DNA from 4 places in the Oribacterium sp. HCP3S3_B9 genome. Region 1 is predicted to be linked to each of the others. Evidence: predicted binding sites of a transcription regulator. Region 1 holds the regulator's gene; each other region holds the start of a gene.

Region 1 (2,204 bases):
GCATGAGCTCCGGACGGACGCTCAGGATATTGAGGCCGTCTGCGTCGATCAGCAGAAGCGGGAATTTCCCAAGCCATTTCGACGGCGTTGCATCACACTGCGCTGCGATGGCCTGCAGCAGCTCGCGAACGAGCGTCACGCTCAGCGCCTCGGTGCCGAGACCTGGCCCCAGCACGAGGATGTCCGCCCAGGAGACATTGGCCTCGGACAGGACCCGGAAATTACTGTCCGAATCGTAGCCGGTGAAGATCGCCTCCGGAAGCAGGGACTGCACGATGAGGCGGTTCGACGCAGGGGTCAGGATGCGCACGAGGCCGGCGCCGCTGCGATAGGCGGCGAGACCGGCGAGGTAAGCGGCACCACACATGCCCTCCGAGCCGGCGGCCACGAGGATCTTTCCGTAGGTTCCCTTATTACTGTCGCTCCGGCGTGCCGGAATCTTCTTGAGATAGGTCGTCTTGTCTGTGTCCATCTGTGCCCTCCAGTATGGCAAATGCGATGACGAGCTCCTTCGTGTCGGAGATCGAGACCTGAATCGAGCGTCCGCCCAGCTCGTCATACAGTGTGCGGGCAGCGCCGTGAAGCACGACATAGGGTTTCCCGAGTTCATCCCGGAGCACCTCGACGTCGATCGGGCGGAAGCCGCGGAAGCCGGTGCCGAAGCACTTCGCGACCGCCTCCTTACATGCAAAATCACCGGCAAGCATGGAATCTCTTCCAGATGCCTGCCGGCGCTCATGATCCGTAAAAATACGAGTCTCCGTGCCTGTTCGCCGGGTACTCTCGATACGGCTGATTTCCAGGATGTCGGTGCCGATACCGATCACCATCTTATGCCTCGTCCTCCGCTTCTTTCCGTCCGTAGGCTTCACCCATACGGTAGCTGAGACGCATCAGCGACTCGGAGAGATGCACGTTCTCGATGACGACATCATCCGGAACCTCGAGATCGACGTGCGCGAAGTTCCAGATACCAACGACGCCGTCGGCGATCAGCTGCTCGACTACCTTCACGGCCGGTGTCTTCGGGATGCAGACCGCTGCCATCTTGACATTGGATGCCTTCACGACCTCATCGATCTTCTCCATCGGAAGCACCTCAACATCGCCTACCCGGGTACCGATAACCGTCGGGTCCTGATCGAAGATAGCTCTTACGATGAAGCCGCGCTTTCGGAAATTTGTATAGTTCGCCAGTGCCTGTCCTAAGTGACCGGCTCCGACGATGATCATCTCATGCTCCTCATCGATGTTCAGGATCTTCGCGATCTCATCATGCAGATTTCGGATGTTGTAGCCGTAGCCCTGCTGACCGAAGCCGCCGAAGTTATTGAGGTCCTGACGGATCTGCGACGCCGTGAGCTTCATCCGCTTACTTAATTCGTTCGACGAAATGCGCTCGATCCCCTGATCCATGAGATCCTCGAGATATCGATAATATCTAGGAAGTCTCTGGATAACCGCCTGTGATATTTCTTTCTTTGCCATGTTAATACGCTCTCCTGTGATATGATTTTGTAGATATTGCATACAAAATCATAGATTTCGTTCTAAATTATACAATCCTGTGAAATAGATGTCAAAGGCAAGTTGTAGAATTCTTAACAATTATATTGTTAAATAAGTATAAATAATAATCTTTTGTTTTCTATATTTTACAAGCACTTCCGCTGCCCTGTATAATGGGCTCATCAAAAAACGGAGGTGCTTTTAATTTGAAGGAAAGATTATTTCAAACGATCGATGGCGTTCGGGAAGAGCTGATCGCGATGGCCGACGATATCTTCGATCACCCGGAAACCGGCATGGAGGAGTTTCATGCCCTTGACGTTCTGACACAGTGGCTTATGCGCGAAGGCTTCGAGGTCGAAACCGGCATTGCGGGTGTCCCGACCGCATTTAAGGCCGTCTTCCACCACAGGAACGGCGGCCCGAACATCGGACTGCTCTGTGAGTATGACGCGCTTCCAGGCCTCGGACACGCCTGCGGTCATCATCTGCAGGGTCCATCCATCCTCGCTGCGGCGAAGGCATTGAAAGAAGCAGACCTGGACCAGGCCTATACCATCACGGTCTACGGAACCCCTGCCGAGGAAAGCATCAGCGGTAAGATCCAGATGATCCGGAACGGCTGCGATTTCACCGATCTCGACGTGGCCTTCATGATGCACGGCGGTCCGAATACGCAGGTGGATGTGAAGTCG
Region 2 (2,204 bases), on a different contig from region 1:
AGCATTCCGGCGGTACGTCCCGAATTGATAAATACTTTATTGCCTTTTTCACGTGTGCGACGGAGCGCTTCCAGTGTGCTCGCCGGGATCTCGTGCTTTACTTCATCGATCAGTGTGCCATCCACATCAAAAAACAGTGCTTTCATATATACCTATTATTTCCTTCCGTGAAGAATCGGACTGATATAAGGATATACAACAAATGTGATCACTACGTCAAGAAGTCCTTTCACGATCGTAAACGGAAGGTTGAAGCAGAGGAGGCACTGAAGGATGCTCTTCATCGATGGGATGAGTGCCTGGTAGGCTGCGAGGATGACCTCCTCTGGCATGAAGTTGTAGTAAACCGGATACACAACGAAGTAGTTGGACGGAACAGATACGAGGCCCATCACGACAGCACCGGCGAGGGAACCGAGGATGGCACCCTGCTTCGTCTTCTTATGCTGGTAGATGCCACCGGCCACCGCGGTCATCACGGCACCGAGGATGAAGTTGGAGATCTCACCGACACCGAAGCTCTGGGAAGCCATCGAGTGCAGGAGGTTCTTGATGAGCTCGATCAGGATACCAGCGACCGGACCATACGCGAAGGCACCGATCAGGGCCGGCAGATCCGAGAAGTCAAACTTGATAAAGGTCGGCATGAACATCGGGACCGGGATCTCGATGAGCTGAAGCACGAAGGCAATCGCGGACAGGATACCGACCGCGGCGATGTAACGGGTGTTTTTTACGTCTTTCATGATGTTTCTCCTCCACATTTCGTGTACTGTGTTTCTTCCGGCACGCCGGGACTGCGTCAGGCAGGCCCAAGTCCCATGCAGAAAGCCACGCGTGATTCTTCAAGTGAGTAAGGAGGCGACGTAAAATCGCTGTGCCCGCCGGGATCAACCCGCTGCCAGCATAAAAAAGTCCCTGAGCATACACTCAGGGACAGAGATATCGTCATCACTATACTCTTCTTCCATCCAGACTATACTGTTGGTACCGGAGTTTCACCGATTCAGCCTGCCCGGGTGAGCAGGGTCGCGGACTTTACCGCCAGTGAGGAATCGCACCTCGCCCTGAAGAACTATTTTTGATTACGTCTACATTCTAGCGAATCCCTCCGTGATGCGCAAGCCCTTTTTCTCCAGGGGCCAATGTCTACATCCTGCGCCGCCCGCCTGCTGCTGACACAGGCGCTTATTTAAAAAGCACAACTTTTTTTACTTACTAAAGCTAATTTCGTAAGTAAATAGATTTACTAAAAATTTACTCTATGCTATAGTAGTCCACGCCAATGATAAAAAAATATCAAAAGGAGTCGGATGCGCGCATCTATGCCGCTCCACTACGTATAGGCTCCGGTGTCAAGTGGAAGCATTGGCAGAAACAGAGAGAGGAAAAAGACATGAAAAAAATGAATCTGGTGCTTGGATTCGCAGCAGCTGCCAGCCTTCTGGTGACAGCGTGTGGTTCCAGCAAGACCGAGACGACGGCAGCTGCGACAGAGGCAACGACCACCGCTGCTGCGACAGAGGCAGCAGGCGAGATTCCTGCAGACGCTGTGACCGCGACCGGTACAGCGAAGGGAAACAACGGTGACGTAACGGTAGAGGTTACCATGACGAAGGATAAGCTCTACAAGATCGAGGTTACCGAGCAGCAGGAGACCGAGGGTATCGGTGATAAGGCCATCGCGGAGATCCCGGGCAAGATGATTGAGAACAACAGCGTAAAGGTAGACGCCGTTTCCGGTGCGACCAATACATCCAACGCCATCATCGAGGCTGTAAAGGCAGCGATCAAGAGCGCGGGCTTCGATCCGGCTGATTTCGAGAACGAGATCGCCACTGCTGCGAAGGCAGAGGATCAGACACTCGACGCAGATGTCGTTATCGTCGGTGCCGGCGGTGCCGGTATGACGGCAGCGATCGAGGCAGCAGACGCTGGTAAGACCGTTGTGCTCGTAGAGTCCCAGGCGATGGTCGGCGGTAACTCCGTACGTGCAACCGGTGGTCTCAATGCTGCGAAGACCAAGTGGCAGGATGAGAACGAGTTCGGTGAGGATGCCGGTGTAGAGGCGAAGCTTGCAACTGCGAAGGAGAAGTACGCAGATAACGCGGACATCACCGCACTTGCAGAGACCGTCGAGAAGCAGTACGCAGATTATCAGGCAAACCCGACCGGTTACTTCGATTCTGTAGAGCTCTTCGAGC
Region 3 (2,204 bases), on a different contig from region 1:
ATGGCGAGTGGGTACCGAACAAGTACGGCGGAAACGGAAACCTCGAGGCCATCGAGTTCTTCAAGCATCTGAACTCCATCATCCTCGGTCGGAAGGACGGCAGCATCATCATCGCAGAGGAGTCGACGGCATGGCCGAAGGTGACGGCGGCGCCGGAGTATGACGGCCTCGGCTTCACCTACAAGTGGAACATGGGCTGGATGCATGACTTCCTCGACTATATGAAGCTGGATCCGTACTTCCGTAAGGGGGCACATAACAAGATGACCTTCGGTATGAGCTATGCTTCCTCCGAGAAGTTCATCCTGGTGCTGAGCCACGACGAGGTCGTCCATCTCAAGTGTTCGATGATCAACAAGATGCCGGGTCTCTATGAGGATAAGTTCCGAAACTTAAAGTGCGGCTACCTCTTCATGTTCGGTCACGCCGGCAAGAAGCTTCTCTTTATGGGACAGGATTTCGCACAGCTGCACGAGTGGGATGAGAAGGTCGCCCTCGACTGGTACCTCACCGAGGAGCCGGAGCACAGGGGCGTGCAGAATTTCATGCGTGATCTCCTCCATATGTACCGGAAGTACCCGGCGATGTGGGAGCAGGACGACAGCTGGGAGGGCTTCGAGTGGATCAATGCGGACGACGCCGACCGCTCGATCTTCAGCTTCATCCGGAAGGATCATACCGGAAAGAACAGCCTTGTCTTCGTCGTCAACATGACCCCGGTGGAGCGTCCGGACTATGCGGTCGGTGTTCCGACGCGCGGCCGTTATACGCTGATTTTCGATGAAAACGGCGCCGTCAGCTCGAAGGACGGACGGAAGAATGCCTACCAGGCGAAGAAGGGCGAGTGTGATGGAAGACCATACCACGTCGCGTACCCGCTCCCGGCGTATGGCTGTGCCGTCTTCCGCTTCCAGTATCATTGAGCCGGTATAGATAAAAAGTTATAACGGGAAAATTTGTTATTAATTTAACAAATTTGTATTCCTTTTATCATGAAGTGTAGTAAAATAGACTCATACTTAAAAAAGGAGAACAACTATGGCTAGAGAATTATTATCGAAAAAAGCGGGCAAGAGTGTTTATCGCGATGGTGATAAGATTCTGAAGATTTTTGAAAAGTCGTTTGACAAGTCAGAAGTTTTTCATGAAGCCTTCGCCCATGCACGTGTAGAGACCATCGAAGGCCTCCATGTACCGAAGATTCTCGGAATCTACGAGGAGGATGGCCAGTGGGTGATCGAGCGTGAGTACATCGCCGGTAAGACACTCGAGGAGCTCATGAAGGAGCATCCGGAGAAGAAGAACGAGTACATCGCACAGATGGTCGATCTTCAGATGCTGATGTTCACGAAGAAGGCTCCGCTGCTTCAGAAGCTGCGCGATAAGCTGACCTACCAGATCAATGGCCTCAACACCATCGATGCAAGCACGCGTTATGAGCTCCTGACCCGTCTCGAGTCCATGCCGAAGCACTTCAAGCTCCTGCACGGTGATTTCCGCCCGGATAACATCATCGTCGCAGAGGATGGCACGATGTACCTCATCGACTGGGTACATGCCACCCAGGGTAACGCAAGCGCCGACGTAGCGAGAACCTACACGACACTCTACCTCGAGGATCGGGATGCGGCAGAGCAGTACTATCAGGATTTCTGCGCGAAGACCAACACCGACAAGGGCTATGTGCACAAGTGGCTTCCGATCGTCGCCGCTGCGAACCTTACGAAGCAGCGTCCGGAGGAGAAGGAGATCCTCGAGAGCTGGCTCAATGTCGCCGACCTGATGTAATCCGCACCGCCTTCGGCACCGGTAGCATAAGCGCACGGTCCGAAGACCTGCAGTTCTGATTGACAGACATCCGAAAAACAGAATATGATAAGAAGCGCTGACGTGATAAACGCCAGCGCTTTTTTGAATTTTAGAATTTTTTAATGGGGTCAGACCCCCTTACGATTTTCTTACGAAAGAGGAGAATTTATGCCAGATCAGTTTTCGAGAACCCGTCTCCTGCTGGGCGCAAAGGCCGTGGATGTCTTACAGCACGCCCGTGTCATCGTCTTCGGTGTCGGCGGCGTCGGTGGTTTCGCAGCCGAGGCCCTCGCGCGTGCCGGCGTCGGTACGATCGACCTCGTGGATAACGATACCGTCTGTCTTACGAATATCAACCGTCAGATCATCGCCACCCACCAGACCGTCGGGCGCTA
Region 4 (2,204 bases), on a different contig from region 1:
CGATGAAGGTCGCGGCGTTGATTGCGATCGGGCCGGGCGTCATCTGGGAAATCGTGACGAGATCGGTGAAGTCCGCCATGCTGATCCAGTGATAGTGGTTCACGACCTCCTCCTGGATCAGTGGCATCGCGGCATAGCCGCCGCCGAAGCTGAAGGCACCGATGCGGAGAAAGGCGAGGAAAAGCTGGAGATAGATCATGACTGCACCTCCTCACCTTTATTTCGCCAGAGTGTCACGGCGACGCCGAGGGCGATGACCGCGAGGATGATCCAGATCGTGGAGATACCGAGGATGTAGTTTGCGACGAAGGCCGCGAGCATGATGACGAGGGACGACCACTTTTTATCGGCGAGTACGCCGCTCGCCATGTCCCAGGTGACGGACATGATGACCGCGCTGACGCCGCAGCGCATGCCGGACAGCATGTGGTGGATCATGAAATTCGAGCGGAAGGCGGAGTAGAAGAGGGAGATGACGCTCAGCATCAGGAAGGGTGGGATGACGGCACCGAGCACCGAGAGCAGGATGCCGGGGAAGCCGCAGATCTTGTAGCCCACGACGATCGCACCATTGACCGCGATCGGGCCCGGTGCGGACTGTGCGATCGCGACGAGATCCAGCATTTCGTCCTCGCTGATCCAGTGCAGGTCGTCGACGAACTTCTTTTTCAGCAGCGACACGATGACATAGCCGCCCCCGAAGGTGAAGGCGCTGAGATACAGGGTCTCGAAGAAGAGCTTCCGGAGACGCGCGCCGGAGCATGGGGAAGCTGCAATCGCTTCAGATGTATCCGTGGATGTGTTATTTGACTCGTTCACGTGGGTTTACCTCGTTTGTAGTTGAGATGATGATTCGTCGAGGGAGCACTATGTGCCCCTTCGGCTGATGACAGAGCTTGCTGTAACACATAATATATCATTCTACGCCGGATATCCAGCCGCTTTCATCGGCAGACGACAGGCGAAGGTTACTGTTTACGAGTGAACAGCAACGACAGAGGCTTCGGCAGAAAACCATCCGGGAAGCCACCCGACGTCAGCATTGGCCGCCTGGAAATACCCCATGTTCTTCTGAAAAAACAAGCATTTTCGAAACTTCTATATATAATGTAAAACGACTTGTTAATTCTGTGTCAAATTAACAATGTTCAAGTTTTTCATCACATGTTATACTTCAGATAACTGGGCGAATTTATGTATATTTTTTTCAGGAGGAAAATATATGGTTACAAATGATAGGGGTGCGGTTTCCATCAAGCATGCTGTCATGGAGGGGCTCGCACGCGAGCTCTGGGAGCATGACGAGATCACACCAGATGCAGAGAATCAGCTGATTATGTCGATTTCACCGGGACCTCACGCAACATGGCGCTGCTGTGTCTACAAGGAGCGTGAGATTCTGAGATGGAGAATCCGTCTTTCTGAGAACATGGATGCAAATCCATACACGACGGAGAAGAATCCGAACGTCGTACAGGTCATCGATCCGGCCTGCGAGGAGTGTCCGCTATCCACTTATTCTGTAACCGATAACTGCCGTCTCTGCCTCGGTAAGGCGTGCCAGAACAGCTGCCGCTTCGGTGCGATCACCATGACCGAGTCGAGAGCGCACATCGATCCGAACAAGTGTAAGGAGTGTGGTATGTGTGCGAACGCGTGTCCGTATGGTGCCATCGCGCATCTGGAGCGTCCGTGCCGTAAGCCGTGTCCGGTCAATGCCATCAGCTACGACGAGAACGGCATCTGTAAGATCGACGATAAGAAGTGCATCCGCTGTGGTCAGTGTATCCACAGCTGTCCGTTCGGCGCGATCGCATCGAAGATCGATGTGCTCGATGTCATCCGTGACATCAAGGCCGGCAAGGAAGTCTTCGCGATGTGTGCACCGGCGATCGAAGGTCAGTTCGGTAAGGACATCACCATGGGCTCCATCCGTGAGGCACTAAAGGAAGTCGGCTTCACCGACATGGTCGAGGTCGGTCTCGGCGGCGATATGACCGCAGCGTACGAGGCAGAGGAGTGGTCCGAGGCACGTAAGGAAGGTAAGAAGATGACGACCTCCTGCTGTCCGGCATTCATCAACATGCTGCGTATGCATTTCCCGGAGCAGTTTAAGGAGAACATGTCGGAGACCGTTTCCCCGATGTGCGCGATTTCCAGATACCTGAAGGCGACCCACCCGGGCTGCACGACTGTATTTATCG

The links. Region 1 encodes Rex, which represses fermentation and respiration genes when NADH is low (regulators of the CRP and FNR family bind a similar motif). Its sites were predicted from a motif close to ATTGTTAANTANTTAACAAT; they were not measured.
Region 2: a site for Rex is predicted at 1,285-1,304, ahead of ACTNC3_RS04635 (flavocytochrome c). Genes of this name have one in related genera too.
Region 3: a site for Rex is predicted at 956-975, ahead of ACTNC3_RS03345 (phosphotransferase family protein). Genes of this name have one in related genera too.
Region 4: a site for Rex is predicted at 1,119-1,138, ahead of ACTNC3_RS04255 (4Fe-4S dicluster domain-containing protein). Genes of this name have one in related genera too.

What each region holds. Positions count from the first base shown of each region.
Region 1 covers NZ_JBQHVY010000002.1:216,532-218,735, forward strand. Annotated here, with positions in the region: gene ACTNC3_RS02355 (NAD(P)H-hydrate dehydratase) at 1-472, opposite strand, end outside; gene acpS (holo-ACP synthase) at 414-830, opposite strand; gene ACTNC3_RS02365 (redox-sensing transcriptional repressor Rex) at 832-1,488, opposite strand; partial or broken gene ACTNC3_RS02370 (M20/M25/M40 family metallo-hydrolase) at 1,806-2,204, shown strand, end outside.
Region 2 covers NZ_JBQHVY010000005.1:84,755-86,958, forward strand. Annotated here, with positions in the region: gene ACTNC3_RS04625 (HAD-IIB family hydrolase) at 1-146, opposite strand, end outside; gene ACTNC3_RS04630 (ECF transporter S component) at 156-746, opposite strand; FMN riboswitch at 956-1,079, opposite strand; gene ACTNC3_RS04635 (flavocytochrome c) at 1,397-2,204, shown strand, end outside.
Region 3 covers NZ_JBQHVY010000003.1:136,171-138,374, reverse strand. Annotated here, with positions in the region: gene glgB (1,4-alpha-glucan branching protein GlgB) at 1-923, shown strand, start outside; gene ACTNC3_RS03345 (phosphotransferase family protein) at 1,039-1,788, shown strand; gene ACTNC3_RS03340 (tRNA threonylcarbamoyladenosine dehydratase) at 1,978-2,204, shown strand, end outside.
Region 4 covers NZ_JBQHVY010000004.1:138,154-140,357, reverse strand. Annotated here, with positions in the region: gene ACTNC3_RS04265 (chromate transporter) at 1-199, opposite strand, end outside; gene ACTNC3_RS04260 (chromate transporter) at 196-777, opposite strand; gene ACTNC3_RS04255 (4Fe-4S dicluster domain-containing protein) at 1,223-2,204, shown strand, end outside.